Linked DNA regions of Pseudoduganella dura. The protein of the gene in region 3 interacts with the protein of the main gene of each other region in a pairwise test. Links are inferred from orthologs where the notes say so. Each region holds a gene or a part of one and is shown on either strand. Other genes may lie near its edges.

Region 1 (3,679 bases), 200 kb from region 3 along the record:
CGCCCATGATCGTCTTCACGTCGTTGAAGTCGACATTGATGTGGCCCGGCACGTTGATGATCTCGGCGATACCCGCCACCGCGTTGTTCAGCACGTCGTCGGCATGCTGCAGCCACTCGATCAGCGATTCGTCCTCGTAGATCTCTTCGAGCTTCTCGTTCAGGATCACGATCAGCGAGTCGACATTCTGCGACAGCTGCTCCAGGCCCTCATCGGCGATCTCCATGCACTTCTGGCCTTCGTGCGAGAACGGCTTCGACACCACCGCCACCGTCAGGGCGCCCAGCGATTTCGCCACTTCCGCCACGATCGGCGCGGCGCCGGTGCCGGTGCCGCCGCCCATGCCCGCGGCGATGAACACCATGTGCGCACCGCGCAGCGCATCCTCGATGCGGGCGCGCGATTCCTCGGCCAGCTTGCGGCCGACATCGGGCTTCATGCCCGCCCCCAGGCCGGTCTCGCCGATCTGGATGATGTTGTCGGCCTTGGAAGCCGACAACGCCTGGGCATCGGTATTGGCGGCGATGAATTCCACCCCGCTCATGCCCTTGTTGATCATGTGCTGCACCGCGTTACCGCCCGCGCCGCCAACACCGACCACTTTGATCACCGTTCCCAGTGACGCGTTATCGACCATATCGAACTCCATGATGTGCTCCTAGTTTGAATGCGCTCTTGAACGCCGTCCTTCATATCGGTAGAAGGCCAGCAGGTTGAAGATCACGTTGTACCTTGAAAATAATACGCTCTTTGTTACCGTCCCGGGTGCCCCGCAGGCCGCTAAAGCTGCAGTAGTTCAAATTAAGACGCCTGGACTTTGCCAATGCACAGCCAGCATCCGATAACTTGAACCGCCACGCGCAGCGGGTTGGCGGGCTCCCCGTCAGAAATTACCGAGAAACCATTCCTTCATGCGTTGCCAGACCGCCTTCACGGACCCATCCTGGCGCGTCACGATATGCCCGCGCAAATACTGCTTTTTCGCCTCCAGCAAAAGACCGAGCACGGTGGCGTAGCGGGGGCTGCGCACCACGTCGGCCAGCTGGCCGCGATAGTCCGGCGTGCCGAGGCGCGCCGGTTTCAGGAAAATGTCTTCCGCCATTTCGACCATGCCGGGCATGATCGACGAGCCGCCGGTCAGCACGATGCCGGAGGAGAGCACGCCCTCGTAGCCGGATTCGCGCACGACCTGGTGCACCATGGCGAACAATTCCTCCACGCGCGGCTCGATGACCGCGGCCAGCGCCTGGCGCGACAGGTTGCGGGTGCCCCGGTCGCCCAGGCCCGGCACTTCCAGGTGCTCGCCCGGATCGGCCAGCACCTGCTTGGCCACGCCGTAGCGGATCTTGATCTCTTCCGCTTCGGAGGTGGGCGTGCGCAACGCCATCGCGATATCGTTGGTGATCTGGTCGCCGGCGATCGGAATCACCGCCGTATGGCGGATCGCGCCGTCCGAGAACACCGCGACGTCGGTGGTGCCGCCGCCGATATCGATCAGCACGACGCCCAGTTCCTTTTCGTCCGGCGTCAGCACGGCATCGGCCGATGCCATCGGTTGCAGGATCAGGTCGGAGACCTCGAGCCCACAGCGCCGCACGCACTTGACGATGTTCTGCACCGCGCTCACCGCGCCGGTAACGATATGGACCTTCACTTCCAGCCGGATGCCGCTCATGCCGATGGGCTCGCGCACGTCTTCCTGGCTGTCGACGATGAATTCCTGCGGCACCGTGTGCAGCAGCTGCTGATCAGTAGGAATGTTAACGGCCTTTGCCGTTTCAATGACGCGCGCCACGTCGGTGGACGTGACTTCCTTTTCCTTGATCGCCACCATGCCGCTCGAATTGAAGCTGCGGATATGGCTGCCCGCGATGCCCGCGTACACATTGCGGATCTTGCAGTCGGCCATCAGCTCGGCCTCCTCGAGGGCGCGCTGGATGGACTCCACGGTCGCTTCGATGTTGACCACCACGCCCTTTTTCAGGCCCTTCGATTCGTGCTGTCCCAGCCCGATCACTTCGTGGCGGCCATCGCCCATCACCTCGGCCACCACGGCCACCACCTTCGAGGTGCCGATGTCGAGGCCGACGATCAGGTTTTTCGCGTCTTTTGTCATTGTTTTGCTCGTTAAATTCGTTTCGCTCTGCCCTGGCTTGCTGCAGCTTATTTCTTGGTCTTTTCGGCCGGTATCTTCAAGTTCGTCGCCGACAGCGCCAGCCCGTTCTGGTACCGCATGTCGATCGTTTCAATGTCCTGCACGCGCGTGGCCAGCTGCGGCCAGACCGACACCAGCCGCGCCACGCGGTCGCGCAGCATCGTCGGCGTCTGCTCGCGGCCCAGCGCCACGCTGGTGCCGTTGTTCAGTATCACCGTCCACGCGTAGCGGCTCGACAGGGCCAGGCCTTCCGGCACCAGCTTCGCCGGCGCGAACCACTTGCGCAGCTCGGCGTAGCGGGACAGCACTTCCTTCTCGCTGCCGTCCGGTCCGGAAAACTGCGGCAGCTCGTGATCTTCTTCCGCCTCGGCCAGGTTGGCGGTAAATACATCGCCCTTCACCGACAGCAGCCGGCCGTCTTCACCCCACGTGCCCAGCGCTTCGTGCTCTTCCACTTCGACGATCAGGCGGTCGGGCCATTCGCGCCGCACGGTGGCGCGCCGCACCCACGGCACCGCCTCGAACACCTGGCGCACCTGCTCCAGGTTCGCCGTGAAGAAGTTGCCGCGGATGCGGCCCTGCGTGCCGTTCGTCAGCGTCAGCAGGTTGACGTGGCGCAGCTCGGCCTGCCGCATGGCCTCGACGCGGATCATGCGCAGGTCGAACACCGGCCGGTGCGCGATCCACCAGATGCCGGCGGCGACGCAAACGGCGAACACCAGCGCGACAATGCCGCTGGCGGTTGCGTTCAAGGCTTTCGCGTCGTGCCACATCGGTGCTTATGCCCTCTTGTTCTTCAACCGCGCCGTGCGCAGGATTTCCACGCACAGCGCTTCGTAGGACAGGCCTACCGCGCGCGCCGCCATCGGCACCAGCGAGTGGCTCGTCATGCCGGGCGACGTGTTCACTTCCAGCAGGAACGGCCGGCTGTCGCTGTCGCGCAGCAGCACGTCCACGCGCGCCCAGCCCTCGCAGCCCAGCGTGCGATAGGCCGCCACGGCGATGCGGCGCATTTCCGCCTGCACCGCTTCATCGAGCTGAGGCGGGCAAAAATACTGCACGCTGTCGGTGAAATACTTGTTCTGGTAATCGTAGTTGCCTTCCGGCGCGGCGATTTCCACGACCGGCAGCGCGCGCACAGCGGCGCCGGTGCCCAGCACGGCAACCGTGAATTCGCGGCCGGTGATGAAGCTCTCAGCCAGCACGTCGTCGTCCAGCTTCGCCGCCACGTCGTACGCCGCCTGGAACGCCTCCACCGCGCCGACCTTGGTGATGCCGATCGAGGACCCCTCGTGCGGCGGCTTGACAATCAGCGGCAGGCCCAGCTTTTCCGCCACGGCCGGCAGGTCGGACTGCGCATCGAGCAACGCGTACTCCGGTGTCGGCAGCCCGGCTTCGAGCCACAGGATCTTGGTGGCGATCTTGTCCATGCCCACCGAGCTGGCCATCACGCCGCTGCCCGTGTAGGGTATGCCCAGCAGTTCCAGCGCGCCCTGCAGCGTGCCGTCCTCGCCCAGGCGGCCA
Region 2 (10,443 bases), 200 kb from region 3 along the record:
TGTTGTACTGCTCGTCCGCAGCCGCGGTCACGCGCTCGACCAGGTCCTCGTCGGTCAGGTTGCCTTCCTTTTCCAGCATCCCGGCCAGCGGCACGTCGATCTGCCACTCCGAAGCCAGCACGGCCTGCAGCGCCGGCACGTTCCACTGTTCCTCGACCGATTCTTCCGGCACGTACTGGCGCACCAGGTCGGTGAACACGCCGTGGCGCAGGTTCTGGATCATCTCCGAGATCTCGGTGGCTTCCAGCAGCTCGTTACGCTGCTGGTAGATCACCTTGCGCTGGTCGTTGGCCACGTCGTCGTATTCGAGCAGCTGCTTGCGGATGTCGAAGTTGCGCGCTTCGACCTTGCGCTGCGCCGATTCGATCGACCGCGTGACGATGCCGGCCTCGATCGGTTCGCCTTCCGGCATCTTCAGGCGTTCCATGATCGCGCGCACGCGGTCGCCGGCGAAGATGCGCAGCAGCGGATCGTCCAGCGACAGGTAGAAGCGCGACGAACCCGGATCGCCCTGGCGGCCGGAACGGCCGCGCAGCTGATTGTCGACCCGGCGCGATTCATGGCGCTCGGTGCCGATGATGTGCAGGCCGCCGGCCGCCACCACCTGCTCGTGCAGCGCCTGCCAGCCGTCGCGCAGCTTTTGCGCGCGGGCTTCCTTGTCGGCGTCGGACAGGTTCGCATCCGCCTCGAGGAGCTTGATCTGGTTCTCCAGGCTGCCGCCCAGCACGATATCGGTACCACGACCGGCCATGTTGGTGGCGATCGTGATGGCCTTCGGCGAGCCCGCCTGGGCGATGATTTCCGCTTCGCGGGCGTGCTGTTTCGCGTTCAGCACGTTGTGCGGCAGCTTGGCCTTGTCGAGGATCGACGCCAGCAGTTCGGAGTTCTCGATCGACGTGGTGCCGACCAGTACCGGCTGGCCGCGCTCGTAGCAGTCGCGGATGTCGGTGACCATCGCCTGGTATTTCTCCTGCGCCGACTTGTACACCTGGTCCTGCTTGTCCTTGCGGGCGGACGGGCGGTTCGGCGGGATCACCACGGTCTCGAGGCCGTAGATGTCCTGGAATTCGAAGGCTTCCGTGTCGGCGGTACCGGTCATGCCGGACAGCTTGCCGTACATGCGGAAGTAGTTCTGGAACGTGATCGAGGCCAGCGTCTGGTTCTCGTTCTGGATCTTGACGCCTTCCTTCGCTTCCACGGCCTGGTGCAGGCCGTCGGACCAGCGGCGGCCCGTCATCATCCGGCCCGTGAATTCGTCGACGATCACCACTTCGCCGTTCTGCACCACGTAGTGCTGGTCCTTGTGGTACAGCGCGTGCGCACGCAGCGCCGCATACAGGTGGTGCACCAGCGTGATGTTGGCGGAGTCGTACAGCGAGGCGCCTTCCGGCAGCAGGCCCATGCCCGTCAGGATCGATTCGGCCTTCTCGTGGCCGGCTTCGGTCAGCAGCACCTGGTGCGCCTTCTCGTCCTTCGTGTAATCGCCGGGCACTTCGATGCTGCCCTTGCCGTCCGGCTTTTCCTCGCCGATCTGCAGGGTCAGCATCTTCGGCACTTCGTTGATCTTGTGGTACAGGTCGGTGTGGTTCTCGGCCTGGCCGGAAATGATCAGGGGGGTGCGCGCCTCGTCGATCAGGATCGAGTCGACTTCATCGACGATCGCGTAGTTCAGGCCGCGCTGCACGCGGTCGTTGAGGTCGAACACCATGTTGTCGCGCAGGTAGTCGAAGCCGAACTCGTTGTTGGTGCCGTACGTGATGTCGGCGGCATACGCCTGCTGCTTGACCGAATGCTCCATCTGCCCCAGGTTGACGCCCGTGGTCAGGCCCAGCCAGCGGTACAGCTTGCCCATGGTTTCGGCGTCGCGCTGTGCCAGGTAATCGTTGACGGTCACGATGTGCACGCCCTTGCCGGACAGCGCGTTCAGGTAGGCCGGCAGGGTTGCCGTCAGCGTCTTGCCTTCACCCGTGCGCATCTCGGCGATTTTCCCGTAATGCAGCACCATGCCGCCGAGCAGCTGCACGTCGAAGTGGCGCATCTTGTATACGCGCTTCGACGCTTCGCGGCATACCGCGAAGGCCTCGGGCAGCAAATCGTCCAGCGCTTCGCCGGCTGCGACGCGTGCCTTGAAGGCAGGCGTTTTCGCCTGCAGTTCGGCGTCCGACAGCTTTTCGTACTCGGGTTCGAGGGCGTTGATTGCCTTGACGGTTTTTTGGTATTGCTTGAGCAGCCGTTGGTTACGGCTGCCGAAAATCGCGGTCAGTAAGGACATGCTTGAATTCTTGAGTAAATGCCGTTTAAAAGAAGCTCGCTTCGCGACCTCGCCCAAAGCCTGTGGCAAAAGACCATGATTTTAGCACGGGGGTACTTGGGGATGGCCCGCCGGAAAGACAATAGCCTAAATGCAAATCGCCGCCTGCACCGCGGCCCTGGCCATTATCGTCCGGCACCGGCAGCGGCCCGCACCGCCGATGCTGCACGCACGGCGCGGCTATGCTATGTTTCGCGCATGCGATTCAACTCCCCCAACCAGAACCGGAATGCGGTCGAAGCCACGGACTTCCTGCGCCGTCACGACCGCCTGGCCCCGCTGCTGCCGGCCGTGCAGCGCATGGCCAAGCTGCAGCAGGATTGCGCGAAGGTCTTGCCGACCGCCTTCAGCTTTTGCGAAATCCTGTCGTTCGAGGCCGGGCAACTGGTGCTGTCGACGCCGAATGCGTCGCTTGCCGCCAAGCTTAAACAGCAATTGCCAAAGCTGCAAGACGCGCTCGCTAAAAAAGGGTGGCAGATCGACAACATTCGCCTGAAGGTGCAAATGATGCGGGTCATGACCACGCCGCCCGTGGAGCGGCGCCAGCTCGTCATTCCCGAGGTGGGGGTGGAATCGTTCGCGCAGCTGTCCGAGGCGCTCGAACCGAGCAAGCAGAATGCGACGCTGATCGCGGCGCTGCGCGCCCTGGTGGCGCACCGCCGCTAACCCTTCTCTTCTCAGTTATAAGACCATTCCTGGTCCATCTGCCTGGCATACGACGGCGGCGCCTGCTCGGCGGAATCGTAGGTGACGATCTCGTACGCATCCGGATTGGCCAGCAGTTCGCGCAGCAGCTTGTTGTTCAGCGCGTGGCCGGACTTGTGCGCCTCGTAGGCGCAGACCAGCGGGTGGCCGATCACGTACAGGTCGCCGATCGCATCGAGGATCTTGTGGCGCACGAATTCGTCGTCGTAGCGCAGGCCGTCGGGATTGAGGATCCGGTACTCGTCCATCACGATCGCGTTTTCCAGCGAGCCGCCGCGCGCCAGGCCGATCCCGCGCAGCATTTCCACGTCCTGCATGAAGCCGAACGTGCGCGCGCGCGCCACCGCCTGGATATACGACTGGCTGCCGAAATCGATCTGCGCGCGCTGCGCGGTGCCGTCGACGGCCGGGTGGTTGAATTCGATGAAGAAGTCCAGCTTGAAACCGTTGTGCGGCACCAGGCGCGCCCATTTCTCGCCGGCGCCCTGCCCTTCGCGCACTTCGACCGGCTTCGTGATGCGGATGAATTTCTTCGGCGCGCCCTGCTCGGCGAGGCCGGCCTGCTGCAGCAGGTAGACGAACGACGATGCCGAGCCATCCATGATGGGGATCTCTTCGGCGGTCACGTCGATGTACAGGTTGTCGATGCCAAGGCCCGCGCAGGCGGACATCAGGTGTTCGATCGTCGACACGCGTGCGCCGTCCTTGATCATCACGGTGGCCATGCGGGTATCGCCGATTTCCAGGGGCCCCACAGGGAATACCACCGGCGGATCGAGATCCACGCGTGCGAAGATGATGCCCGTGTCGGGCGGAGCCGGGCGCAAGGTCAGTTCGACCTTGGTGCCGGAGTGCACGCCGACACCGGTGGTGCGGACTTGTTCTTTGATCGTACGTTGTTTCATTTCACGATTATATCGAGTTTCCCCCACCCGCGTTCCCTCTGCAAAAAGGCATAAAGGCAAGACAATATGCGGGTTTCACGGGTGTTCCGCCTCCTTGTGCACCGCCTCGCGCCGTACCAGGTAAATGCCGCTGCCGATGATGATCGCCGCCCCGCTCAGGGTCCACCGGTCGGGCAGCGTGTTCCACAGCGCCCAGTCGATCGCCACGCTCCAGGCCAGCGCCGTGTACTCGAACGGCGCCACGATGGAAGCCTTGCCGATGCTGAACGCCTTGGTAATGGCAAGCTGGCCGAAAAACCCGGACAGTGCCAGCGTGGCGATCACCGGCCAGTCGTCCCACCGCAGCGCCACCCACCCCGGCCAGGCCAGCGGCAGCGCGCCGCCGCCGATCATTACCAGCAGCCAGAACATGATCTGCTGGTTCGAATCGGTGCGGGAAAGGATGCGGCTGGCGATGGCGGACACCGCATAGCATGTGGCCGCGCCGAGCACCGCCAGCCCGGCCAGGGAAATGAAACTGGTGCCTTCCGGCCGCAGCACCACCAGCACGCCGGCAAGCGCAACGCCGATGGCAAGCCACTGCATGCCGTCGACCCGCTCCTTCAGGATGAACACCGACAGCGCCGCGATCAGTGCCGGCGCGATGAAGAACACGGCATAGGCTTCCGACAGCGGCAGCGACTTCAGGCCGTAGGCGAACATGGTCAGCATGGCGATGCCCAGCGCGCCGCGCAGCAACTGCAGCGGCCAGTTCACGTCCAGCATGCCGCGGAACCCGCCACGCCAGGCGATGTACGAGCATACCAGCGGCATCGATGAAAACGCCCGCAGCACCGTCACCTGCATCGCGGGATAGCGGGCAGCGAGCAGCTTCATCGCAGTGTCCATGATCGAGAACATCGCGACGGCGGCGATCATCGCGTAAATACTGTGCAGGTTTTCCTTGGCGTGCGGTTTCAAGGGTTGTTCCATGTCGTGGCGGGCTGGACATTGTAGCCGTCGCGATGGAAATATTTCCGGAATCCGGGAGCATCGCAGTGATTCGGGAGCATTGTTCTCCGCCTGCGCAGCGGAGATGGCATGCAGGCCAGCTCTTCCGGACTCCGTCTTCAGGATATTTACTATTGGAAGGGCCGAACGTGCGCGGCACGGGGACGGTATGATATTCGGATGACCAAGCCCACCTCCCAGCCAAAGACCCCTGCCCTGTTCGACGTGCACGATTCGCCGATCCACGGCAAGGGCGTATTTGCCCGCCGCAAGATCCCGGCGGGTACCCGGATCATCGAATATACCGGCGAGATCGTCGACTGGGATGAAACCTGCCGCCGCACAGCCGAAAAAGGCGGACCGATCAACCATACGTTTTTCTTCACGCTGGCCAGCGGCCTGCTGATCGACGGCGGCGCCGGCGGCAACGATTCGCGCTTCATCAACCATTCGTGCGACCCGAACTGCGAAGCGATGGAAGAAGACGATCGGGTGTTCATCCACACGCTGCGCGATATCGAAAAAGGCGAGGAACTGCGCTACAACTACGGCCTGATCTATGACGAACGCCACACGCCGGCCGTCAAGAAGGCGTTTGCCTGCCGTTGCGGCGCCCCCAACTGCACAGGCCTGATGCTGGCGCCGAAAAAACGCAGCCGCGGCAAGAAGGCGGCCGGCTGATTGTTACAATCGTAGCCAATCTACAACGTTGCCATATCGCACGATTGTGAATTCGGCGACGCACCGGCATTCCCCCGGAAGGGGCATGGTTTTTTTGCCGGACCCCTCGTTGCCGTCTTCCTGCACATTACACGTATGTCGTGAAAATTCCATGCAGAAAAATCATATTTCTCATGTAAATCATTGCCGTCAATAACTTTGTAACGGTCGAGATAGCGCTACCGCAAGCCACGCCGCCGCTCCGCATAATGAAATCCCTGCAAACAACAAGGATTCACAATGAAAAGCTTGGCATTACACCTGCTGGCCGCATCCGCGCTGGCAGGGATGGCGCAAGGCGCCGTGGCCAGCGCCACAAGCGCGGGCGGGCTCGGGGCGGTCACGATCACGCTGGTCGACCTCGATCCCAACGACGGCATCACCCCTTCGATCCGTTTCGCGACCGACGCCGACGGGATCGACGGCGGCACGGTCAGCGGGGAACTGCGTTCGTGGACGGCCGATGGCGAAAGCTTCCGCGAATTCCGCAGCCAGGGAACGGGCCCCGCGTCGCTCGTCGCCGCCGGGCGCGATACCGCGATGGCCTCGGCCGGCGGCAGCGTCACGGGCCTGGCGGGCGCCGGCTTTTCAGCGCTTGCCGCACAGGGCCAGGCCGGCAGCGGCGCCACGGCGCGCGGCTCGTATGACGTGAGCGCGCAGTCGGCATGGGTGGGCTTCACGCTGTCCGCCAACACGGCGGTGCAATTCTCGGCCAGCGGCTGGGCGCAGGGATCGACATCGACGGGCGGCGACCCGGCCACCGGCTGGGACGAGGCCGGCGGCGCGCTGGTGGCGCTCAGCGCGGGCGGCCCCGATGGCGGCGGCAGCATCGTGTGGGACGACGACGAGCGGATCGCCACCGCCAGCTACACGCTCGACGGCGCCGGCAACGTGCACGGCGACGCGCAGTCGTGGAGCGGCCTGCTGGGGGTCTCGTTCAGCAACGCGACGGGCGCCAGCGCGGACGGCATCTTCACCGCCGAAGTCCGCGCGTTCGGCCACTCCGCCGTTTCCGCCGTGCCCGAACCGGCAACGGGCGTGATGCTGCTTGCCGGCCTGGGCCTGGTCGGCGCCGGCGTGCGCCGGCAACGCACGTGCCGGCCAGCCATGTGCCGCACCGGGAAGGAGAGCGCATGACACGCCGTCTCCTTGCCGCCGCGTGCCTGATGGCGGCCGCCTCCGGCGCCATGGCCGCCGCCAGCAGCAGCGTGCACATCAACGGTGTGACGATCACGCTGACCGACCTCGACCCGAACGACGGCATCGCCGCATCGGCCACGATGATGCACGGCAGCCAGCCATACCTGAACATCGGCGCGGCCAGTTTCGACCCCGCCTACAGCAACGACGCCTACGCGGCGGTGGGCACGCACGGCGGCAGCGGGCTCGCCGGTTCGGTCGGCACCACATTCGCGCACTCGTCCGCCACGATCGCCGGACAGTCGTCGATCGTCGGCTTTTCCGGCATCGCGCTCGATGGCGGCGCGCTGAGCACCGCCGCCGGGTATGGCGAGTACGGTGCGACGGCCGCGCCGTACACATCGATGAACGTGCAGGTGGCGGCCAATACCCGGGTCACGGTCACGTTCGACGCGAGCATCGACGTGGCGACGACGGTGGGCCTGGATACGGCCGGCAATGCCGAGCGCGCGATGGGGCGGATCCTGATGGCGTTCGACGGCCTGGACGCCGATGGCGCCAATGTCGTCGACGAGCAATGGCAGGAACTGCTGGCAGGATACCGGCTGGATGACGCCGGCAATGTGCTGGGCGACAGTTACCACTGGGCCGGCCAGCTGTCCGTGAGCTTCTCGAACCGGAGTGCGAGCGGCACGGTGGCGTCGCTGTACAGCGAAGGCGTCATCGGTGGAAATTCGGTCGTCAGTGCGGTGCCCGAGCCGGCCACGTACGGCATGCTCCTCGGCGGCCTGGCGCTGCTGGGCGCCGCGGCACGGCGCCGGCAGGCCGCAGTCTGACCGGCTGAAACGGCGATGGCGCCCGGAGGCGCCATCGTGGGGCATGGCGCCGAAGTCAGCGCCACGCCGGTTCATTCGTGGACGCTTACAGCTGGCCCAGCAGCGTCTCCGCGTTCGACACCTCGAACTTGCCGCCCTGTTCGATGTTCAGCTGCGTGACGACGCCGTCTTCGACCAGCATCGAGTAGCGCTGCGAGCGGGTGCCCATGCCGAACTTGGAGAAGTCGGCATCCAGGCCCAGCGCCTTGGCGAACGCGGCATTACCATCGGCCATCATGCGCACGATGTTGGTGGCCTTCTGCTCGCGGCCCCAGGCGCCCATCACGAAGGCGTCGTTGACCGAGACGCACCAGATCTCGTCCACGCCCTTGGCCTTGAATTCCTCGGCATGCTGCACGAAGCCCGGCACATGCTTGGCCGAGCAGGTTGGCGTGTAGGCGCCCGGCAGGCCGAAGATCGCGATCTTCTTGCCCTTGACGAGGTCCTGCACGTTGAAGGTATTCGGGCCCAGCGAACAGCCTTCGGTTTCGACTTCGACGAATTCGGACAGCGTGCCTTCCGGCAGCTTGTCGCCGATCTTGATGGTCATGGTGGTTCTCCTCTGATCTCGTGCAGACAAAAAAAAAGCCGACCAGGGTGGCTGCACCCTGGCGGCAGCTCCGGCAAGTATGCCAGAGCGCGAGCGAATCCGCTCGAAGGCGCCGTCCCCTCTCACGTAGGCCGGCGCGGCGCGGGCTCCCGAAGGAACCCCGCAAATACTGCTTCAGTCCGCCTGCTTGCGCAGGAACGCCGGAATGTCGTACGTTTCCATGCCGTTCTTTTCCATCGCGCGCACCTGCTCGGAAGCCGATTCGCGGCGCCATACGGCCGGCGCCTTCATGCCTTCGAACGAATGGCCGCCGGCGGCGCCCATGCCCGCCGCGACCGATGCGGCAGCGCCGCCCAGGCCGGCCTGCGGGTTCAACGGGTTGTTGTGCGTGCCCGTGCGCAGCATCTGCTGCGGTACCAGCTGCACGTGCTTCTTGTTCTTGCCCAGGCCGGTGGCCACGACGGTGACGCGGATCGAATCGCCCATCGAATCGTCGTAGGCGATACCCTGCGCGATCGAGGCATCGGGCGCGGCGAAGGCGCGCACGGCGGCCATCACTTCCTTGATCTCCTTGCCCTTCAGGCCGCGGCTGGCGGTCACGTTGACCAGCACGCCGCGCGCGCCGGACAGGTCGATGCCGTCGAGCAGCGGCGACGCCACGGCCTGTTCGGCGGCGATGCGCGCCCGGTCCACGCCGGCGGCGGTGGCGGTGCCCATCATCGCCTTGCCCTGCTCGCCCATGATCGTCTTCACGTCGTTGAAGTCGACATTGATGTGGCCCGGCACGTTGATGATCTCGGCGATACCCGCCACCGCGTTGTTCAGCACGTCGTCGGCATGCTGCAGCCACTCGATCAGCGATTCGTCCTCGTAGATCTCTTCGAGCTTCTCGTTCAGGATCACGATCAGCGAGTCGACATTCTGCGACAGCTGCTCCAGGCCCTCATCGGCGATCTCCATGCACTTCTGGCCTTCGTGCGAGAACGGCTTCGACACCACCGCCACCGTCAGGGCGCCCAGCGATTTCGCCACTTCCGCCACGATCGGCGCGGCGCCGGTGCCGGTGCCGCCGCCCATGCCCGCGGCGATGAACACCATGTGCGCACCGCGCAGCGCATCCTCGATGCGGGCGCGCGATTCCTCGGCCAGCTTGCGGCCGACATCGGGCTTCATGCCCGCCCCCAGGCCGGTCTCGCCGATCTGGATGATGTTGTCGGCCTTGGAAGCCGACAACGCCTGGGCATCGGTATTGGCGGCGATGAATTCCACCCCGCTCATGCCCTTGTTGATCATGTGCTGCACCGCGTTACCGCCCGCGCCGCCAACACCGACCACTTTGATCACCGTTCCCAGTGACGCGTTATCGACCATATCGAACTCCATGATGTGCTCCTAGTTTGAATGCGCTCTTGAACGCCGTCCTTCATATCGGTAGAAGGCCAGCAGGTTGAAGATCACGTTGTACCTTGAAAATAATACGCTCTTTGTTACCGTCCCGGGTGCCCCGCAGGCCGCTAAAGCTGCAGTAGTTCAAATTAAGACGCCTGGACTTTGCCAATGCACAGCCAGCATCCGATAACTTGAACCGCCACGCGCAGCGGGTTGGCGGGCTCCCCGTCAGAAATTACCGAGAAACCATTCCTTCATGCGTTGCCAGACCGCCTTCACGGACCCATCCTGGCGCGTCACGATATGCCCGCGCAAATACTGCTTTTTCGCCTCCAGCAAAAGACCGAGCACGGTGGCGTAGCGGGGGCTGCGCACCACGTCGGCCAGCTGGCCGCGATAGTCCGGCGTGCCGAGGCGCGCCGGTTTCAGGAAAATGTCTTCCGCCATTTCGACCATGCCGGGCATGATCGACGAGCCGCCGGTCAGCACGATGCCGGAGGAGAGCACGCCCTCGTAGCCGGATTCGCGCACGACCTGGTGCACCATGGCGAACAATTCCTCCACGCGCGGCTCGATGACCGCGGCCAGCGCCTGGCGCGACAGGTTGCGGGTGCCCCGGTCGCCCAGGCCCGGCACTTCCAGGTGCTCGCCCGGATCGGCCAGCACCTGCTTGGCCACGCCGTAGCGGATCTTGATCTCTTCCGCTTCGGAGGTGGGCGTGCGCAACGCCATCGCGATATCGTTGGTGATCTGGTCGCCGGCGATCGGAATCACCGCCGTATGGCGGATCGCGCCGTCCGAGAACACCGCGACGTCGGTGGTGCCGCCGCCGATATCGATCAGCACGACGCCCAGTTC
Region 3 (10,360 bases):
CCGCTCGCGCTGGTAGTCGTGCATCATCGACCAGGCCACCGGCATGAAGCAGGCGCCGGCCACCACCAGCGCCAGCATGGCCCGCCAGGGCAGTCCGGCCAGGTAGATTACCGCGAAGCCCGCGGCCACCACCAGCAGCGACGTGCCCAGGTCCGGCTGCCGCATTATCAGCCCCACCGGCACCATCAGCAGCAGCGCGCCGACCAGGTAGGAATGCCAGCGCAGGTGGCCCTGCTGGTTCTGGAAATACCAGGCCAGCATCAGCGGCACGGCGATCTTGGCCAGTTCGGAGGGCTGGATGTCGATGATGCCGATGTGCAGCCAGCGCCGCGCGCCCAGCTTGATCGTGCCGAACAGCGCCACCGCCACCAGCAGCAGTACGGTCACGCCATAGGCCGGCACGGCGATGCGCATCATGTTCTGCGGCGACACGTTCGCCGTGATCCACATCACCAGCACGCACATCGCGATGTTGCGCAGCTGGTCTTCGATCTTGCCAGGAATGCCCAGGCTGGCCGAGTACAGCGTGACCAGGCTGGTCGTCAGCAGCAATGCCAGCAGCAGCAGCAGCGGCGGATCGAATACGGCCACATAGGGTTTCAGGCGCCGCCACAGCGAGCGTCGTTCATTGATGCGCATGTTATTCCCTGTTCCTTGGCGGGACGGCCGCCGGTTGCGGCGCCGGCCGGGCAGGCGCCGGCACGGGCTGCCGCGCAGCCGCCGGCGGGGTCGCGGCCGGGGCCGCGCCAGAGGCCGGCCGTACCGGCATCAGTCCCAGCGATGGCGGCGCGGCGGCCGGCTTGCGCGCGGCGTTCGGCGCGGCGGCCTGCCCGGCCACGGCCTGCTGCGCCGCCAGTTCTTCCCGCGCCAGCGCCGCCTCTTCCTCGGCGATCGGGCCCTCGATGGGCTCGATCAGCTCGGCGTCTTCCTTCGGCACCCTGGCCGTGTTCTTCTCGGTCGGCAGCTTGCCGAGGATGTAGTAGTCGAGCACCTTGCGCGCGATCGGCGCCGCCACGGCGCCGCCGAAGCCGGCGTTCTCGACCACCATCGCGATCGCGATGCGCGGCTTGTCGGCCGGCGCGAACGCGGTGAACAGCGCATTGTCGCGCAGGCGCTCGGCCAGGTTCTTGGCGTTGTACTTTTCATTGGCGCGGATGCCCACGACCTGCGCGGTACCGGTCTTGCCGCCCACCGTATAGCCCACATTGGCAAAGGCGCGGGTCGCGGTGCCGCCCTGCTCGCTTACCACGCCCACCATCGCATCCTTGATGAGGTCGATGTTCTGCTGCTTCAGCGGAATACGATAGCTTTCCTTCGGCACCGTCAGCGTGCGCGCGCGCGTACCGCCATCCTCGACGATCTTCACCAGGTGCGGCTTCATCACCACGCCGTTGTTGGCCAGGTTCGCCACCGCGTGGGCGATCTGCAACGGGGTGTAGGAGTTGTAGCCGGAACCGTTCGATACCGAGATCGTGTCGCCGCCCACCCAGCGGCCGGCCGCCGGGTTCTTCTTGTAGCGCGCCTGCTTCCATTCGCGCGACGGCAGCACGCCCGTCTTCTCGTTTTCCAGGTCGATGCCGGTGCGCTGGCCGAAGCCGAACGGCTTCATGAAATCGTGGATCGCGTCGATGCCCATGTCGCGGCCCAGCTGGTAGTAGTAGGTATTGCACGAGACCACGATCGACTTGCGCAGGTCCACCGTGCCATGCCCGCCCGGCACGTCGTCGCGGAACTTGTGGGTGCCGAGGTACATGAAACCCGGATCGAAGATCGCCTGCGACGGGGTGCGCTTGCCCAGCTCCAGCGCCGCCAGCGCCATGAACGGCTTGAAGGTGGAACCGGGCGCATAGGTGCCGGATAGGGGCCGGTTCACCATGGGCCGGTCGAGCGACGTGTTCAGTTCGTTCCAGCTCTGGCTATCGATGCCGTCCACGAACAGGTTCGGGTCGTAGCCGGGGCGCGACACGTAGGCCAGCACGTCGCCGGTGGCCGGTTCGATCGCCACCAGCGCGCCGCGCCATTCACCGAACGCTTCCTCGGCCACCTTCTGCAATTCGATGTCGATCGACAGGATCAGGTTGCTGCCGGAGGTCGGCGGCGTGCGCGACAGCGTGCGGATCGCCCGGCCGCCGGCCGAGACTTCCACCTCCTCGTAGCCGGTGATGCCGTGCAGCTGCTTTTCATAGCTCTTTTCCAGGCCTTCCTTGCCGATGTAATCGGTGCCGTTGTAGTTGGCCGCATCCTCGCGTTCCTCGATCGCCCTGGCTTCCTTCTGGTTGATGCGGCCGATAAAGCCGATCACGTGCGACGCCGTTTCGCCCAGCGGATAGTTGCGGAACAGGCGCGCCTGCACCTCGACACCGGGATAGCGGAAGCGGTTGGCGGTGAAGCGGGCCACCTCCTCGTCAGACAGCCGGGTGCGCAACGGAACGCTGGCGAAGTTCTTCGACTCGTCCATCAGCTTCTTGAAGCGGCGGCGGTCCTTCGGGGTCACTTCCACGATCAGGGCCAGCGCATCGATCATCTCCTCGAGCGGGATGCGCAGCTTGGAAGGCGTGATCTCGAGCGTGTAAGCCGAGTAGTTGCGCGCCAGGACGACACCGTTGCGGTCCAGGATCAGGCCGCGGTTCGGCTGGATCGGCACCACCGCGATGCGGTTGTCCTCGGCCTGCGCCATGTAGTCGTTGTGCCGGATCACCTGCAGCCACACGAGCCGCGCCAGCAGCAGGGCGAAGCAGACGAACACGAGGAGGCCGAGCGCCGTCAGCCGCACCCGGAACAGGTGCAGTTCGCGTTCGTTGTTCTTCAGCTCAGTCATCGTTGCAGGGTCAGATCGGACGGGTATGGTCTTTGTCGACCGCGCGCCGCTGCGGTGCCAGCAGCAGCATCGTGATCAGCGGCCACAGCAGCGCCGACACGAAGCTTTCGACGAAATAGAACCAGCCGGGGAACTTGCCCGATACCAGGAAGCGCACCAGCAACTGCACGGCCTGCGCCAGCAGCAGCAGCGGCAGCACGTGCATCGCCTGTACACTGATGCGGAACCACAGCACGCGCCGGTGCATCATGATCGCGCAATAGGACAGCAGGGTGTAGGCCAGCGCGTTCTCGCCCAGCAGCGTGGCATCGTGCACGTCCATCAGCAGGCCGAGGCAGAACGCGGTGCCGATGCCGACCCGGCGCGGCTGGTGCACGCCCCAGAACACCAGCACCAGCGCCACGAAATCCGGCGCGGCAATGAACTGGCCCCATGGCATCAGGTTGAGCAGGAATGCCGCGATCAGGCTGATCGCGATGAAGATCGGGCTGACGGGCAGCAGGATGTACTGCGGACGGTTCATCGGGTTTCCCTCGCTGCGGCCGGGATATTGGAGCCGGCGGCGGCCGGCGCGGTTGTTCGCGGCGGGTTGGCGGCCGGCGCGGCGGCGGGCGGCGTGGACGGTGCCGGCGCGGCCGTGCGCGCCGGCGCCTGTGCGGCGGCTGGAGTAGTAGTCGGAGCAGCGGCCAGGGGCTGCGGCGGGGCTGCCGGGCGCAGGCCGGGCACCGTGGCCGGGGCCGGCAATGCCGGCGCATTCGCCGGCGCCACGGCCGCTGCCGCCGCCGTCGGCGCCGGCACCGCGGCGGTATCGGCCGCCTTTTTCTTCTTCACGGGCTTGGACGTATCTTCTTCCACCGGCCGCGGCGGAATTTCCGGCGGCGACATCAGGACCAGCAGTTGCGTATTGCGCTCGATGCCAGCCAGCGGCTGGCACACCACGCGCCCGAACATGCCGTTCGCGCTGTTTTCCACCTGCGTGACGCGCGCCACCGCCAGTCCGGCCGGGTAGACGCCATCGATACCGGAAGTGATCAGGATGTCGCCGACGACCACGTCGGCGTTCGGTGCCATGAAGCGCAGGTCGAGGTTGCCCGACTGGCCGCGGCCGTAAGCCACGCTGCGCAGGCCGTTGCGGAGCACCTGCACGGGAATCGCCTGCTCCTTGTCGGTCAGCAGCGTGACTTCGGAGGTGAACGGAAACACGCGCGTGACCTGGCCGACCACGCCCTGGTTGTCGATCACCGGCAGCCCGGCCGTCACGCCTTGTTGCGTGCCGCGGTTCAGGATCACCTTGCGGGTGAAGACATCGCGCGCGTCGTACAGGATCTCGGCCAGCATCGTCTTGCCCGGCACTTTTTCCTGCGCTTCGAGCAGCTTGCGCAGCTGCGCGTTCTCGGCCTGCGCGAGCTGCGCCTGCTGCAGCGTCTGCGCCATGGCGATCTGCTGGGTCTTGAGTTCGCGCACCTGTTTTTCCAGCCCGGACAGCGTGGAGAAATAGGTGCCCACGCCCGCCAGCGCATCGCGCGGCAGCATGGCCACCACCTGCAGCGGGTACAGCACGGTGCCGACGACCTGGCGCACCACGGTCAGCGCGCCCACGCGTGAGTCGAACAGCAGCAACGCGATCGAAATGCACGCGCAAATCATCATCTTGGCGCGCGCTGACGCCCCTTGCTTGAAGAGTGGCGGCGGACTGTATTCCATAAATCCTGAAAGGACGTGAGCGGCCGCGGTGAGCCCAATATGGGCGGCGCGGCCGCTCGGGTATTGCTAACGCCTGGCAGCGGTCACCCGCGAGAGTCGACCGGTCCCACGTTCGTGGCAGCGATCACTCGTATGAGAAGATCGATCCCAGCTGGTCCATGCGCTCGAGCGCCATGCCGGAACCGCGCACCACGCAGGTCAGCGGGTCTTCGGCCACCAGCACCGGCAGCCCGGTCTCTTCCATCAGCAGGCGATCCAGGTCGCGCAGCAGCGCGCCGCCGCCGGTGAGCATCATGCCTTTCTCGGCGATGTCCGCGCCCAGTTCCGGCGGTGTCTGCTCCAGCGCGTTCTTCACCGCCGACACGATATTGTTCAGCGGATCTGTCAGCGCTTCCAGGATCTCGTTCGACGAGATCGTGAACGAACGGGGAATGCCTTCGGACAGGTTGCGGCCCTTGACTTCCATTTCCTTCACTTCGGAGCCGGGGAACGCGGAGCCGATCGCCTTCTTGATCGCCTCGGCCGTCTGTTCGCCGATCAGCATGCCGTAGTTGCGGCGGATGTAGTTGACGATCGCCTCGTCGAACTTGTCGCCGCCCACGCGTACCGAACCCTTGTAGACCATGCCGCCCAGCGAGATGATACCCACCTCGGTGGTGCCGCCGCCGATGTCGACGACCATCGAGCCGGTGGCATCGGAGACCGGCAGGCCGGCGCCGATCGCGGCGGCCATCGGCTCTTCGATCAGGTAGACCTGCGAAGCGCCGGCGCCCAGCGCCGATTCGCGGATCGCGCGGCGTTCCACTTGGGTGGAACCGCACGGTACGCAGATGATGATGCGCGGGGAGGGACGGAAGAACTTCGAGTCGTGCACCATGCGGATGAACTGCTTGAGCATCTGCTCGGTCACGGTGAAGTCGGCGATCACGCCATCCTTCATCGGGCGGATCGCCTCGATGTTGCCGGGCACCTTGCCCAGCATCTGCTTGGCTTCCTTGCCTACCGCCTGGATCGTTTTCTTGCCATTCGGGCCGCCTTCCTGGCGGATCGCAACCACCGAGGGTTCATCGAGCACGATGCCGGAACCGCGGACGTAAATAAGGGTATTTGCCGTGCCGAGGTCAATGGCCAGATCGGACGAGATGTACCTGCGTAAAAAACCAAACATGAGTATCCTGTAGCGCTGCCCGCGCGTGGGCGATTGTCGAATTGTCCTGTGCTGCTTGTCCTGTGCTGCATACCTGCGATATGGAGCATAGATACGGAGCGTAATGCGGTGCCCTGGGAGCGGGGTCCTGCCGGACGCGGCGGCCACCGGGATGCCGGCAACGCATCAACCCGGCATTCTACCTTATAATTCACGGGCTATTTGCCCTCAATCCACTCAAATGTGCGGACCCCGAAGCCGGTGTTTATGCAGGTTTGCCGGGGTTTTAGGGCCGAAATGGCCGATCTTACAAAAGTCTTATCGAAACCCCCAGTATTTATATCTCGCGCTCCGCGCGCCCCGAAAATGGCCCTGACACCCACCGACGTAAACCGTATTGCCAAGCTGGCACAACTGGAATTGGACGAGCAGCATTCCGCGGCGATGCTGGACAAGCTCAATGGCATCTTCGCGCTGGCCGAGCAGATGCGGGCCGTGGATACCGAAGGCGTGCCCCCGCTGGCGCACCCGCTGGCCGCGCACATGCAGGTTGCCCTGCGCCTGCGCGAAGACGTGCCCACCGAACCGAACCGCCGCGACGAATACCAGCAGGTGGCGCCGAAGACCGAGGACGGCCTGTACCTGGTGCCGAAGGTGATCGACTAATTCATTCATCCCGCCGCAGCCTGGCGGGACCGCAGAAAAAACCATGATCCATACCAAGACCCTCAAAGAACTGTCCGCGCTGCTGCAGTCGAAAGAGATTTCCGCCACCGAGCTGGCGACGCATTACCTCGACCGTATCGAGGCCAGCGACCTGAACGCCTTCCTGCACGTCGACCGCCAGCTCACGCTGGCCCAGGCCGCGGACGCGGATGCCCGCATCGCCGCCGGCAACGCCCATGCGCTGACCGGGGTGCCGGTCGCGCACAAGGATATCTTCGTCACGCGCGGCTGGCGCTCGACCGCCGGCTCGAAAATGCTGGTTGATTACGTAAGCCCGTTCGATGCCACCGTGGTCGAGAAACTGCATGCCACGGGCATGGTACACCTGGGCAAACTCAATTGCGACGAGTTCGCGATGGGTTCGTCGAACGAGAATTCGGCCTTCGGCGCCGTGAAGAATCCATGGGACACCAGCGCGGTGCCGGGCGGCTCGTCCGGCGGTTCGGCCGCCGCCATCGCCGCGCGCCTGGCGCCGGCCGTGACCGGCACCGACACGGGCGGCTCGATCCGCCAGCCCGCCTCGTTCTGCGGCATCACCGGCATCAAGCCCACCTACGGCCGCGTGTCGCGCTTCGGCATGATCGCGTTCGCCTCGTCGCTGGACCAGGGCGGCCCGATGGCGCAGACCGCCGAGGACTGCGCGCTGCTGCTGTCGGCCATGGCCGGCTACGACGAGCGCGACTCCACCAGCCTGACGCCGGAACAGGGCGGCGTGCACGAGGATTTCTCGCGCAACCTGAACGAACCGCTCGATGGACTGCGCATCGGCGTGCCGAAGGAGTATTTCGGCGAAGGCCTGTCGGCGGACGTGGAATCGGCCGTGCGCGCCGCGCTGGACCAGTTCGTGAAGCTGGGCGCCACGCTGGTCGACATCTCGCTGCCGAACACCGCGCTGTCGATCCCCGCCTACTACATGATCGCGCCGGCCGAGGCATCGTCGAACCTGTCGCGCTTCGACGGCGTGCGCTACGGCTTCCGCGCCGAGGGCTACAAGGACCTGCAGGACATGTACCGGAAAACGCGCGCGCAGGGCTTCGGCCCCGAAGTACAGCGCCGCATCATGGTGGGCACCTACGTGCTGTGCCATGGCTATTACGATGCCTACTACGTCAAGGCGCAGAAGATCCGCCGCCTGATCGCCGACGATTTCGCGAAAGTGCTGAGCGGCCCGGATGCCGTGTGCGACGTGATCATGGGCCCGGTGGCCCCGACCGTGGCCTGGGACCTGGGCTCGAAGGCGGACGACCCGGTGGCGAACTACCTGGCCGACATCTTCACGCTGTCGACCAGCCTGGCCGGCCTGCCCGGCATGTCGATCCCGGCCGGCTTCGGCCAGGGCGACAAGAACGCCAGCCGCCCGGTGGGCCTGCAGATCATCGGCAATTACTTCGCCGAGGCGAAGCTGCTCAACATCGCCCACCAGTTCCAGCAGGCGACCGACTGGCACACGCGCGCTCCGGCCGGTGTCTGACCGCATCCAAGAGATCACAAGGAAACTAGTTATGGAATGGGAAGTCGTCATCGGTCTCGAGAACCACGTGCAGCTCACGACCGATTCGAAAATCTTCAGCGGCTCGCCGACGGCGTTCGGCGCCGCGCCGAACACGCAGGCCAGCCCGGTGGACCTGGCGCTGCCGGGCGTGCTGCCGGTGATGAACAAGCAGGCCGTGGACCGGGCGATCCGCCTCGGCCTGGCCGTGGGCGCGAAAATCGCGCCGCAATCGATCTTCGCGCGCAAGAACTATTTTTATCCCGACCTGCCGAAGGGTTACCAGATCAGCCAGATGGACGACCCGGTCGTGCAGGGCGGCTCGCTGACGTTCGGCTTTGAAAAGGACGGCAAGTTCGTCACCAAGACCGTGAACCTGACGCGCGCCCACCTTGAAGAGGACGCCGGCAAGTCGCTGCACGAGGATTACCACGGCATGTCCGGCATCGACCTGAACCGCGCCGGCACGCCGCTGCTGGAGATCGTGTCCGAACCGGAGATCCGCTCGGCGCAGGAAGCGGTGGCGTATGCGAAGGCGCTGCACGGCCTGGTGATGTGGCTGGGCGTTTGCGACGGCAACATGCAGGAAGGCTCGTTCCGCTGCGACGTCAACGTTTCCGTGCGGCCGAAAGGACAAACGGAATTCGGCACGCGCTGCGAGATCAAGAACCTGAACTCTTTCCGTTTCATCGAGGAAGCCGTGAACGTGGAAGTGCGCCGCCAGATCGAACTGATCGAGGATGGCGGCAAGGTGGTGCAGGCCACGCGCCTGTACGACCCGGATCGCAAGGAAACACGCGAGATGCGCAGCAAGGAAGACGCGCAGGATTACCGCTACTTCCCCGACCCGGACCTGCCGCCGCTGGCGATCTCCGAGGAATGGATCGAGCGCGTGAAGGCATCGATGCCGGAACTGCCGGCCGTGATGCGCGAGCGCTTCGTGAACGAGTACAAGCTGCCGGAATACGATTCGCTGGTGCTCACGTCGTCCAAGGCGATGGCCACGTACTTCGAAGCCGTGGTGGCGGCAGCGGGCCGGGAGAACGCCAAGGCGGCCGCCAACTGGCTGATGGGCGACGTGTCGTCCACGCTGAACCGCAACGATGTCGATATCGCGGATGCCCCGGTGAAACCGGCGCAACTGGCCGGCATGCTCAAGCGCATCGCCGACGGCACGATCTCGAACAAGGCGGCCAAGGAAGTCTTCCAGGCATTGTGGGAAGCGAACTCGGACGACGCGAGCCTGGTCGATGCCATCATCAAGGACAAGGACCTGGGACAGGTCTCGGATACCGGCGCGCTGGAAGCCATCGTCGACGAAGTGCTCGCGAACAACGCCAAGTCGGTCGAGCAATATCGCGCCGGCAAGGAAGCGGCGATCAACGCGCTGATCGGCCAGGCGATGAAGGCATCCAAGGGCAAGGCCAATCCAGCCCAACTGACCGAGCTGCTGAAGGCCAAGCTGGCGGGTTGAGCGGTACGCCAGACCCTGCAAAAAAGGCGCCGCGGCGCCTTTTTTGCTATCGTCACGCCATGAGAATCCTCGTCACCGCGCTGCTGGCCGTTGCCACCCTGCCCGCCTTCGCCGGACAGCCGGCCGGCATTCATTTCACCCACAACGACTGGGAAGTCGCCTGCGACAACACGCGCACCTGCCGCGCCGCCGGTTACCAGGCCGACGATGCATCCACGCCGGCCATTTCCGTATTGCTGGAGCGTGAGGCGGGCCCGGCCCGGCCCGTGACGGCAACGCTGAAGATCGGCACCTATGATGAAACGGCGCCGCTGCCGAAGGCCGGCACGGTGGCGATGCAGGTGAACGGCCGCGCGCTGGGCCCGGTAAAGATCGACCGCGAAGCGATGACGGGCGTGCTGACGGCCGCGCAGACGCAGGCGCTGCTGGCGGCGGTATCCGGCACCGGCACCGTGCAATGGACCGATGGCAGCCACGCGTGGACGCTGTCCGGCAAGGGTGCCGCCGCCGTGCTGCTGAAGATGGACGAGTTCCAGGGCCGCCTCGGCACCACGGGCGCCTTGATGCGCAAGGGGAACAAGGCCGAAGACGCCGTGCCGGTGTCGCTGCCGATGCCTGAAGTGTCGCCGGCATCGGCCGGTTCCACCGAGGTGGCCCTGCCGCCGGCGGCGCGCGCGGCGCTGCTGCGCGAACTGCGCGGCACGCTCAAGGCCGACGAATGCAACGCGTTCGCGCCGGAGCAGCTGGCGGTGCTGCGCCTGAACACCGGCAAGCTGCTGGTGCAGGCGCCCTGCTGGACCGGCGCCTACAACGAAGGCACCGGCTACTGGGTCGCCGACAAGGCGGCGCCGTTCAATCCCGTGCTGGTGACGACGGGCGGCAGCGACTATGCGGCCGGCACGATCTCGTCGTCGCAGAAAGGCCGCGGCCTTGGCGACTGCTGGGCCACCAGGGAATGGGTATGGGACGGCCGCCGCTTCGCGCTGACGCAGGCGGCCACCA

The links.
Region 1: the proteins of GJV26_RS09625 (region 3) and ftsA interact in binary tests that used the Escherichia coli proteins (3 or more experiments, as listed by UniProt). The link is inferred for Pseudoduganella dura from one-to-one orthologs.
Region 2: the proteins of GJV26_RS09625 (region 3) and ftsZ interact in binary tests that used the Escherichia coli proteins (3 or more experiments, as listed by UniProt). The link is inferred for Pseudoduganella dura from one-to-one orthologs.

The regions. Positions count from the first base shown.
Region 1 is NZ_WNWM01000002.1:1,986,733-1,990,411, forward strand. The notes cover bases 1-2,844. They hold ftsA (cell division protein FtsA), read right to left. Parts: upstream 2,117-2,844; coding sequence 884-2,116; downstream 1-883. Other genes in these bases: ftsZ (cell division protein FtsZ), read right to left, coding at 1-649; GJV26_RS08705 (cell division protein FtsQ/DivIB), read right to left, coding at 2,164-2,844. Also shown: more of GJV26_RS08705, read right to left, coding at 2,845-2,928; GJV26_RS08710 (D-alanine--D-alanine ligase), read right to left, coding at 2,935-3,679. UniProt on the Escherichia coli protein: Essential cell division protein that assists in the assembly of the Z ring. May serve as the principal membrane anchor for the Z ring.
Region 2 is NZ_WNWM01000002.1:1,977,803-1,988,245, forward strand. The notes cover bases 7,476-10,443. They hold ftsZ (cell division protein FtsZ), read right to left. Parts: upstream 9,580-10,443; coding sequence 8,371-9,579; downstream 7,476-8,370. Other genes in these bases: GJV26_RS30155 (PEP-CTERM sorting domain-containing protein), read left to right, coding at 7,476-7,607; GJV26_RS08690 (peroxiredoxin), read right to left, coding at 7,693-8,196; ftsA (cell division protein FtsA), read right to left, coding at 9,814-10,443. Also shown: preprotein translocase subunit SecA, read right to left, coding at 1-2,272; GJV26_RS08660 (DciA family protein), read left to right, coding at 2,375-2,977; lpxC (UDP-3-O-acyl-N-acetylglucosamine deacetylase), read right to left, coding at 2,989-3,921; GJV26_RS08670 (DMT family transporter), read right to left, coding at 3,997-4,839; GJV26_RS08675 (SET domain-containing protein), read left to right, coding at 5,092-5,592; GJV26_RS29910 (PEP-CTERM sorting domain-containing protein), read left to right, coding at 5,872-6,768; more of GJV26_RS30155, read left to right, coding at 6,765-7,475. UniProt on the Escherichia coli protein: Essential cell division protein that forms a contractile ring structure (Z ring) at the future cell division site. The regulation of the ring assembly controls the timing and the location of cell division.
Region 3 is NZ_WNWM01000002.1:2,179,771-2,190,130, forward strand. Bases 3,669-6,553 are described here. They hold GJV26_RS09625 (rod shape-determining protein), read right to left. Parts: upstream 5,691-6,553; coding sequence 4,647-5,690; downstream 3,669-4,646. Other genes in these bases: mreC (rod shape-determining protein MreC), read right to left, coding at 3,669-4,468; gatC (Asp-tRNA(Asn)/Glu-tRNA(Gln) amidotransferase subunit GatC), read left to right, coding at 6,036-6,335; gatA (Asp-tRNA(Asn)/Glu-tRNA(Gln) amidotransferase subunit GatA), read left to right, coding at 6,382-6,553. In the rest of the region: rod shape-determining protein RodA, read right to left, coding at 1-639; mrdA (penicillin-binding protein 2), read right to left, coding at 641-2,818; rod shape-determining protein MreD, read right to left, coding at 2,829-3,341; more of mreC, read right to left, coding at 3,338-3,668; more of gatA, read left to right, coding at 6,554-7,866; Asp-tRNA(Asn)/Glu-tRNA(Gln) amidotransferase subunit GatB, read left to right, coding at 7,898-9,358; GJV26_RS09645 (DUF1176 domain-containing protein), read left to right, coding at 9,418-10,360. UniProt on the Escherichia coli protein: Forms membrane-associated dynamic filaments that are essential for cell shape determination. Acts by regulating cell wall synthesis and cell elongation, and thus cell shape.